3 regions of the Dietzia sp. 179-F 9C3 NHS genome follow, and region 2 is predicted to be linked to each of the others. Evidence: riboswitches for the same ligand, from Rfam matches in the RefSeq annotation. Region 2 holds a riboswitch; each other region holds the start of a gene.
The links. A riboswitch is a leader RNA that binds a small molecule or an ion and turns the genes downstream of it on or off. The one in region 2 is predicted to bind cobalamin.
Positions count from the first base shown of each region.

Region 1 (3,259 bases), on a different contig from region 2:
GCGATCGCCCGGCTCACCGCGCGCCACGCCGCGTCGACCCCGGTGGGGTCCACGACGAGCCGCCCGCCGACCAAATCCCACACGAGCGGGCCCACGCCCAGTGCGAGGAACACCGCCGGCGCGAGCAGCGCCGGCAGGTAGACCCGGGCCGGGACGCGGGCCAGCACGAGCCCGCACACGCAGCAGACCGCTAGGATCGCCGCGTGCCCCACCGGTGGCGGCACGAGCAGTGCCGCCACCAGCAGGCCGCCGAAGAGCAGGAGCTTCTCGGCGACGGGGCGGTCCGACCAACGGTTGTGGGCGGCAGCCAGTTCGAGGGGGTTCACCTAGACGGCGGCGGTGCCCGACGCGGCGGGCTGCACCCGCTGCCGGCTGCGGGTGCGCAGGACGCCGAGCCCGTAGCCGACGATCCCGCCGCCGATGCCGGCCTGGAGGGCGAACACACCCGATTCGACCTCGCCCGGCAGTTCGGGCAGCAGGGGCTCGAACCAGGGCTCGTAGTCGGGCGCGACCTCGGTGATCGTGTCCTCAGCCTGGCCGTCGGCCCCCTCGAACTCCCCGCCGCGGCTCGCGCCGTAGACCAGGGACAGCGCGGCGATCGCCACGGCGACGGCGACGAGTCCCACGAGGACCCATGCCCCGGCGTGCCGACGCCCGCCGGTGGTGGTGCTCCCGCTCATCGCACGGCCTCCTTCTTCTCGGCGTTGGTCGTCGGGGCGTCGTCGATGGCCGGGGCGGCCGCGCCCTCGAGCCGCGCTCGTCGGAAGAACCCGAGCAGGTCGAGCTCACGCGCGGCGATACGCAGCAGGACGCTGACGATCACCACCACGATGAGCGCTTCGACGATCGCGAGCGGGATCTGGGTGAGCGCGAAGACGGCGAGGAACTCGCCCATCGAGTGCCACATCCCGTGCTCGGCGCTGGGGAACGCGAGCGCGAGCTGGGCGCTGGTGACGAGGTAGGTGACCAGGTCCGCGAGGAACGCGGCCACGAACACCGCTCCGAGCAGCGGCACGGCGACGCGCCGGCACGCCACGAACGCGGCGTAGGCGATCCACGGCCCGGCCACGCCCATGGAGAAGACGTTGGCGCCGAGCGTCGTGAGGCCGCCGTGGGCGAGCAGCAGCGCCTGGAAGAGCAGGACGACCGTCGCCACAAAGGCCATGACCGGGGGCCGGAAGACGATCGTCCCGAGTCCGGTGCCGGTGGGGTGTGAGCTCGAGCCCGTCACCGACGGCAGTTTGACGGCGGACATGACGAACGTGAACGCCCCGGCCGCGCCGAGCAGGACGCCGGCCTCCGGGGTCTGCCGGACCGTTCTGACGACCTCGCGTGCGCCGTGGATCACGAACGGCGCCGCGACGGCCGTCCATGCCGCGGCGTGGACCGCGGGGAGGAAACCCTCTGCGATATGCATGTGTGGTGGAACCTTTCTGCCCGTCACCTCGCGGGCACTCGCGGTGGCGGCCACGGCCGGTCTCCTGACTCACGGTTCCCCGGACCACCCGCGTGGGGTGGGCCGGATCGCCGCCCGTCCGCCTTCCCACCCGCACACGAGGCGCGAGCAGTGGCACAGTGGACTGGCGACATCATCCGTTCACAGTGGCGAGGGCCGCCCCGGACTCACACCGGGTTCCCGAACACCGCAGCTGAGCAGATCGTAACCCGCCGCAGGCACGCGCACACCATCGGAGCGAGGACACCACGTTGACCACCACCCAGCCCGTCTCCCCCGCCCTCGCCGCGCTGGCCGAGGAGTGCGGCGTCTCCACCGGATACGAGGACGGCCAGGGGATATGGCACGACGCCTCCGCGGAGACACTTCGCGCCGTCCTCGCGGCGATGGGGGTCGAGACGGCGCCCGGGGCCGGCGGGCCGGGGGGTGACGACGACGAGGCCGTCGCCGCGGCGGGTGGGCCCGCCGCCGACGCGGCCGACCGGGCCTCGCTCGAGCGGGTCCGCCTGCGCCCGTGGCGGCGGGTCCTGCCGCCCACCGTCGTCGCGCGCGAGGGCTGGAGCCCGCGCGTGCGCGTCCACGTCCCGGACGGGGCCTCGCTGACGGTCGAGGTGATCCCCGAGGGCGGCGGTCCCGCCCGCCACGTGCCACAGCTCGACCTGTGGGTGGAGCCCCGGGACGTCGACGGGCTGCGCACGGGGTGCGCGACGGTCGAGATCCCCGGTGATCTGCCTCCGGGCTGGCACCGTGTCGTCGCCGTCGTCGACGGCCGCGACCCCCGTGACGACGCCGGCGACGCGGCCCCCGCCCGCACCGCGCGCCACCCCGACGAGGGCACCGTCGCGGACCCGGGTTCGGCGGTGGCGACGCTGCTCGTCTCCCCGCGGACGATCCCCGTGCCCGTCGGCCTCGAGGAACGGCCGGCCGTGGGCGTGGCGGCGCAGCTCTACCAGGTGCGGTCGGAACGATCTTGGGGGGTGGGCGACCTGTCCGACCTCGCCGACCTGGCCGACTTCTCCGCCCGCGACCTCGGCGCCGACTTCGTCCTGGTCAACCCGATGCACGCGGCGGAGCCGTACCCGCCGCTCGAGCCGTCGCCGTATCTGCCCACGACCCGCCGGTTCGCCTCGCCGCTCTACCTGCGGCCCGAGGAGATCGACGAGTACGCCTACCTGCCCGCCGCCGACCGCGCTCGCGTCGAGGAGCTGGCCGCCCTCGCGCGGCGGGGCAACGAGGCCGACACGATCGACCGCGACGCAGCATGGACCGCCAAGCTCGAGGCGCTGCGCCTGGTGGCGACGGCGGAGCCGACCGGACGCCGCGCGGCCCGGTTCGCCGCGTTCCTCGCCGAGGAGGGCGAGGGCCTGCGCCGTTTCGCCACCTGGTGTGCGATCGCTGCCGAGCACGGCCCCCATTGGTCGGTGTGGCCGGAGGACCTGCGCGACCCCGAGTCCCCCGCCGTCGCCCGGTATGCCGCCGAGAACGCGGGCGAGGTGCGGTTCCACGAGTGGCTCCAGTGGGTCGTGGCCGAGCAGCGGGCCCACGCCCAGCGGGACGCCCTCGCGGCCGGTATGCGTCTCGGGGTGCTGCACGACCTCGCCGTCGGGGTCCATCCGAGCGGCGCCGACGCGTGGGCCCTCGACCGGTCGCTGGCCCGTGGGGTGTCCGTGGGGGCGCCGCCGGACATGTACAACCAGCGGGGGCAGGACTGGTCCCAGCCGCCGCTGCGGCCGGACGCGCTCGCCGAGGAGGGCTACGCGCCGTTCCGCGACCTCGTCCGCGCCGCGCTCCGCGACGCCGGTG
Region 1 covers NZ_JBIQES010000012.1:937-4,195, reverse strand. Annotated here, with positions in the region: gene cbiQ (cobalt ECF transporter T component CbiQ) at 1-326, opposite strand, end outside; gene ACH0BZ_RS13445 (energy-coupling factor ABC transporter substrate-binding protein) at 327-680, opposite strand; gene ACH0BZ_RS13440 (energy-coupling factor ABC transporter permease) at 677-1,417, opposite strand; cobalamin riboswitch at 1,454-1,663, opposite strand; gene malQ (4-alpha-glucanotransferase) at 1,708-3,259, shown strand, end outside.
Region 1: linked by a shared signal. The riboswitch ahead of ACH0BZ_RS13440 (energy-coupling factor ABC transporter permease) and the one ahead of metE (5-methyltetrahydropteroyltriglutamate--homocysteine S-methyltransferase) in region 2 are both predicted to bind cobalamin.

Region 2 (3,259 bases):
GAGTAGCACAGGTGCGTGTGGATCTGGGTCGCGTCCGCCACTCCCGAGGTCGCCAGACGGAACGACCGCACCGCCCAGTCGAGGTAGGCCGGTTGGTCGGCCGCCCGCAACGGGAGGAGTTCGCGCAGCGCGGGCTCGTCCACCTGGACGATCGCGATCCCGGCACCCTGCAGGTCCACCGTCTCCTGGCGGATCGCGAGCGCGACCTGATCGGAGACGTCGGCGATCGGCAGATCGTCGCGGACGAACGACCACGCCAGGATCGTCACCGGGCCCGTCAACATGCCTTTGACCGGCTTGTCGGTGAGTGACTGTGCGTACGCGGCCCATTCGACGGTCATCGGGCGTGGACGGCGCACATCGCCGTAGAGGATCGGCGGCCGTACAAACCGACTCCCGTAGGACTGGACCCAGCCGTTCGCCGTGGTGACGAACCCGTCGAGGAGTTCGGCGAAGTACTGCACCATGTCGTTGCGTTCGGGCTCACCGTGCACGAGGACGTCCAGGCCCAGACGCTCCTGCAGCTCGATCACCCGGCGGATCTCCGCACGCATGGTCTCGGTGTAGGCGGCCTCGTCCAATCGACCCGCACGGTGGGCGGCGCGGGCTCGACGGATGTCGGGGGTCTGGGGGAAGGACCCTATCGTCGTAGTGGGCAGGGCCGGCAGGTCGAGCCGTTCCAGCTGCCGCTCCGCACGCTCGGCGGCGGGGGCGCGGTGCGCGCCGGCGGACCGGAGGGCGTCCACACGACCGCGCAGGCTCATGTCACGGACCCGCGGGTCGCTTCTGCGCTCCGCCAGCGCCGCCCGGCATTCCTCGAATGCGGTGGCCTCGGACTCACGCCCGTCCCGCAGCGCGGTTGCCAGGACCCGCACCTCGGCGAACTTCTCGGCGGCGAACGCCAGCCAGGAGCGGATGGCGGGGTCCATACCCGTCTCCGGCTCGAGCGAATAGGGGACGTGCAGGGTGGAGCAGGAGGTGCTCACCGCCACGTGCCCGGCGGAGCCGAGCGTGGTGGCCAGCGTGCCGAGCGCGGTGTCGAGGTCGGTGCGCCAGATGTTGCGGCCATCGACCACCCCGGCGAGCACCAGCCGGTCATGGAACGAGGTGGTCGCCGCGAGCGTGCCCGGACCGCCCGCGACGAGGTCGACGGCGACGGCATCGATCTCGGTCGCGCCGAGCGCCTCCAGCGCCGGGCCCGCGTCGCCGAAATACGTGGCCACGCAGATCGCGGGCCGGTCACGGCCTGCCGAGAGTGCGCCGTAGACCTCGGTCACCTTCTCCAGCCGGTCGGTGTCGAGATCGGTGACGAGCACCGGCTCGTCGAGCTGCACCCACTGCGCTCCCCCGTCACGGAGGAGCGCGAGCAACTCCCGGTACAGCGGGATCAGCTCGTCGAGGCGGCCCCACGGGTCGTCCGCCCCGGGGGCCGGCTTGGACAGCGCGAGGAAGGTCGCCGGGCCGATCACGACAGGTCGGGCCGGCACACCCTCCGCGACCGCCTCCGCGAGGTCGGCCAGGACCTTCTCCGGGTGCAGCACGAAGCGGGTACCGTCGGCGATCTCCGGCACGAGGTAGTGGTAGTTGGTGTCGAACCACTTGGTCATCTCGAGCGGCCTGATGTCGGCGGTGCCGCGGGCGGCGGCGAAGTAGCGGTCGAGCGGATCGGCCACGGAGGCGACGCGCTCGGGCAGCGCGCCGAGGAGCACGGCGGTGTCGAGCATCTGGTCGTAGTAGGAGAACGTGTTGGTGGGAACCGAGTCGAGTCCCGCGCGCGTCATGCGGGCGCGGTCGTCGCGGCGGAGCCCGGCGGCGACGGCCTCGAGTGCGGTCGCGTCGAGCGTGCCGGCCCAGTAGGCCTCGACGGCCTTCTTGAGCTCCCGGTCGGGCCCGATGCGGGGCGCGCCGAGGACGGTGGCGGTGAACGGCTGCACGGTGTGCGCTGCCGTGGTGTCGGTGGGTGTCACTGAGGACGTCCTTCGTGTGCGGTTCGGCGTGGAATGCCGCCCTTATCCGGGTCCGCAGGTCGGTCCTCGTCACCGCTCGCGCCGGCGCCCCGAGGGGACGCCGGGGTGGGGCCGGGCGTGCGGCCCGGGTCCGTCGTCGGTGTCGTGATCGGCCGCGCGCCCGGTCCACGAGGCGGCATACCGCCGGGTGCGGCGCACCCGGCACAATCGGCAGGTATTCGGACTCGAGGGCGGGGGCCGCGGGGGCCGTTCCTACTGGCCGTCGCTTCCCAGGAGGCTTCCCAGTGCTCAGGTGACGGCGGTCGTTCCCTCATACCGCTGCGGGACAGTTCCGGATTCTCACCGGATTCCCTCTCGCGCTCCGGCATGGAGCGGGTCGACGGGGCCGACCGGACGCGTACGACCGCAGGGTCGTGGGCGGCGGGGTCGGTCCCGAACCGATTGCACCTCTCTGTCTACCACCTCGTGGCCCGGGCGCCCGCATCCTCCCTCACCGGGCACCCGCGACCGCGCGGACTCACAGGACCGCGCCCGGGTTGAGGATTCCCTGCGGGTCGAGCGCGGTCTTGATGCGGCGGGACAGCTCCATGACGTCGACGCCGAGCTGGGCGGGCAGCCACGGCGCCTTGAGCCGGCCCACCCCGTGCTCGCCGGTGATCGTGCCGCCGAGTCCGATCGCCAGGTCCATGACCTCGCCGAACGCCAGCTGGGCGCGCGCTGCCCGGTCCGGGTCGTCGTCCTCCAGCACGATGATCGGGTGCGTGTTGCCGTCGCCGGCGTGTGCGACCAGCGCGATCTGCACGTCCCGCTCGGCGGCGATACGCTCGATCCCCGCCACCAGCTCCGGCAGCGCGGGCAGCGGCACGCCCACGTCTTCGAGCAGGAGGGTGCCGAGCTTGCCGAGGCTCGTGAACGCCGCACGGCGGGCGGCGGTGAACATCTCGCCCTCGTCGGGGTCCTCGGTGGCGAACACCTCGATCGCTCCGTTCGCGCGGAACGCCTCGGCCATGAGCTCGGTCTCGGCGGCGCGCTCGGGGCCGGTGGCGTCGGACTGCGCGAGCAGCATCGCGCCCGCGCCCGTGTCCAGCCCCATCCGCAGGTCGGCCTCCACGGCGCGGATCGACGCGGTGTCCATGAACTCGAGCATCGCCGGCCGGATCCGGCGCGTGACGGACAGGACCGCCTCGCTGCACGCCACGACGTCGGGGAACACGCCCACGACGGTGGAACGCGGCGGCTGCGCGGGGATGAGCCGCACGATGATCTCCGTAACGACCCCCAGCGTGCCCTCG
Region 2 covers NZ_JBIQES010000007.1:204,297-207,555, forward strand. Annotated here, with positions in the region: gene metE (5-methyltetrahydropteroyltriglutamate--homocysteine S-methyltransferase) at 1-1,967, opposite strand, end outside; cobalamin riboswitch at 2,159-2,372, opposite strand; gene ACH0BZ_RS10760 (FAD-binding oxidoreductase) at 2,485-3,259, opposite strand, start outside.

Region 3 (3,259 bases), on a different contig from region 2:
ACCGGTGTCGAGCACAAGATGGGCCTCAAGGTCTCCGCCACGTGTGAGGTCACCTTCGGCGGCCACGGCGTCCCCGCCAAGGGCTGGATGGTGGGCGGCGACGAGCTCAACCAGGGCATCCGCCAGATGTTCGACGTGATCGAGCACGCCCGCATGATGGTCGGGACCAAGGCCATCTCCACCCTGTCCACCGGCTACCTCAACGCCCTCGAGTACGCCAAGGAGCGCGTCCAGGGCGGCGACATGGCCGAGATGGCGGACAAGAACGCCCCGCGCGTCACCATCACCCACCACCCCGACGTCCGCCGCGCGCTCATGCGCCAGAAGGCGTTCGCCGAGGGCCTGCGCTCGGTGTACCTGTACACCACCGCGCACCAGGACGTGACCATCGCCCAGCGCGTCTCCGGCGCCGACGGCGAGCTCGCCCACCGCGTCAACGACCTCCTGCTGCCCATCGTCAAGGGCGTCGGCTCCGAGCGCGCCTACGAGCTGCTCACCGAGTCGCTCCAGACCCTCGGCGGCTCCGGCTTCCTGCAGGACTACCCCATCGAGCAGTACATCCGCGACGCCAAGATCGACTCGCTCTACGAGGGAACCACCGCGATCCAGGCGCAGGACTTCTTCTTCCGCAAGATCGCCCGCGACCGCGGCACCGCCGTCGGTCACGTGTCGGCACAGATCAAGAAGTTCCTCGAGTCCGCCGACGCCCGGCCCGAGCTGGCCGCCGAGCGCGAGCTGCTCACCACCGCGCTGGCCGACGTCGAGGCCATGATCGGCGGCTGCTTCGAGCACCTCATGGCCGCACAGGAGGACCCCAAGCGCCTCTACATCATCGGCCTGGCCTCCGTGCGCCTGCTCATGGGCTTCGGCGACCTCATGATGGGCTGGCGCCTGCTCGAGGGCGCCGAGATCGCCCTGGGCAAGCTCGACTCCGCGACCGGCGACGACAAGGCCTTCTACACCGGCAAGGTCGAGGCCGCCAAGTGGTTCGCCCACAACGAGCTGCCGCTCCTCACGGCGACCCGCGGCATCGTGGCCGGCCTCGGCACCGAGCTCATGGAGATGGACGAGGCCGCGTTCTGATCTGACGCGCGCGGTCGCCGCCCCACGGCGTACCCGCCCGCCCCTCCCGACATCGGCGACTCCACTGCTGCTTCGGCGACCCCCTCAGGGGTAGCAGATCCGGCGGTGGAGTCGCCGATCGTGTAGGTGCCGGGCTGCGGGCCGGGTCCACCGCGTCCTCGTCGGGGACCCGGTGCGCCCGCGGGCCGGGCACTGGTCCATACTGAGCGGACACACTGCTGACATCCATGGCAGGGGAAGTCCGGTGAGAGTCCGGCGCTGACCCGCAACGGTGTGCCACCCCTCGACAGGTGGCGAGCCCGATCGCCTGCCCGGACGTCCGCGGCTCCACCCATCGCCGTGGTCTGCGATCCGGAGCCCCGCAGGCCATGTGGTGCACCCGTGCACCTCGGCGCCGACGGGTCCCGGCCCGCCGGACCCGCCAGAGGAACCGAGGTCCGCATGTCCCGCCGAAGCCTGCCCCAGCCGAGCCCGACCCGCCGCCGGCGCACCGCCGCCGTCGCCGTCACCACCGCCGTCGTCCTCGCCGTCACCGGCTGTTCCCGCGGGGAGCCCGGGAACACGGCCGCGGCGGCCGAGCCGTTCGCCGAGCCCGTCACCATCACGAACTGCGACCGCGAGACGACCTACGACACCCCGCCGCAGCGCATCGTGTCGATGAACGACCACGTCACGGAGACCCTCATCCAGATGGGTGCCGGAGACCGGATCGTCGGAATGGGCTACGGCGAGAGCACGGACGTGCTCCCCGAGGTCGCGGACCGGTTCCACGCGATCCCCTCGCTCGCCGAGGAGTACCCGACCGCCGAACAGATCCGTGACCTCGAGCCGGACCTCGTCGTGGGCGGCATGCGCAGCGCCTTCGACGAGAAGGAGGGCCGCAGTCGCGACGCGCTCGCCGCCGCCGGGATCCCCACGTTCCTCTTCTCCGAGTACTGCGGCGAGGGCTTCTCCGATATCGCGCTCCTGGAGAACGACTTCGCACAACTCGGACGGATCCTCGCCGTCGAGGAGGGTGCGGTGCAGCTCACCGAGCGGATCACCAACGGCCTCGACGCGGTCCGCGAGAAGCTCGACGCGGCCGGCGTCGCAGACGTGCCCACGTTCTTCTACGACGGCGGCGAGGCCGAACCCGTCACCATCGGCGGAGTCGGCATCGGCCACCTCATCGGCCGGTACGCGGGCGCGGCCAACGTCTTCCCGGAGGGCGACCGCCCCTACCTCGCCACCAGTTGGGAGGTGATCGGCGAGCGTGCGCCCGAGGCCGTGGTCGTGCTGGACTACGGCAAGACGAGCGCCGAGGACAAGATCCGCCATCTCGAGGCACAGCCGATCATGGCGACCACGCCGGCGATCCGCGAAGGCCGGATCGTCACGGTCCCGCTCGCGGACTTCTTCGAGAGCTCACGCATGGTCACGTCGGTGGAGACGATCGCCGCGGCCCTGCACCCCGACGCCGTCGAGGACTGACCGGATGGCCCGGCTCGCGACCAGCGCCCCACCCGGACGCCGCCGTCTGCGGGCGCTCCTCCTGCCGCTCCTCGTCGCCCTCGCCTGTGCGCTGGCCGGCGGGGTCGCACTCGGCACGATCTCCATCCCGGTCGGCGACGTGGCCGCGATCGTCGCCCACCGCATCGCCCCCGGCGCGTTCGCCCCGTGGTGGTCGGAGGCCCGAGCGGCGATCGTCCTCGAGTCCCGCCTGCCACGCGTGCTCACCGCGGCCGCCGTCGGTGCGTCGTTGGCGCTCGCCGGCGGCGTCGCCCAGGCGGTGACCCGTAACCCGCTGGCCGACCCGTACCTGCTCGGGGTGTCCTCGGGGGCGGGCTTCGGCGTCGTCGTCCTCACCGTCTTCGGCCTCGGCGCGGGCACCCTCGGCCTCTTCACCCTTCCCGCCGCCGCGTTCCTCGGCGCCCTCCTCCCCCTGGTCGGGACCGTGCTGGTCGCCCGCCGAGCGCACGACCCCACGGCGATCGTCCTCGTGGGCGCGGCCATGACGATGGTCTTCTCCGCCCTCATCACCTTCACGCTGCTCGTCCTGGGAGACGTCCACCAGCTGGGCACCGTGATGCGGTGGCTCGCCGGCGGATTCGGGGACGCCTCGTGGCGGATGGTCGCGGTCCCGATGGTGGTCCTCGCCGTCACGGGCACCGCCGTCATGCTCGCCTCGCGGCGCCTC
Region 3 covers NZ_JBIQES010000003.1:335,414-338,672, reverse strand. Annotated here, with positions in the region: gene ACH0BZ_RS06185 (acyl-CoA dehydrogenase) at 1-1,083, shown strand, start outside; cobalamin riboswitch at 1,271-1,413, shown strand; gene ACH0BZ_RS06180 (ABC transporter substrate-binding protein) at 1,525-2,553, shown strand; gene ACH0BZ_RS06175 (FecCD family ABC transporter permease) at 2,558-3,259, shown strand, end outside.
Region 3: linked by a shared signal. The riboswitch ahead of ACH0BZ_RS06180 (ABC transporter substrate-binding protein) and the one ahead of metE (5-methyltetrahydropteroyltriglutamate--homocysteine S-methyltransferase) in region 2 are both predicted to bind cobalamin.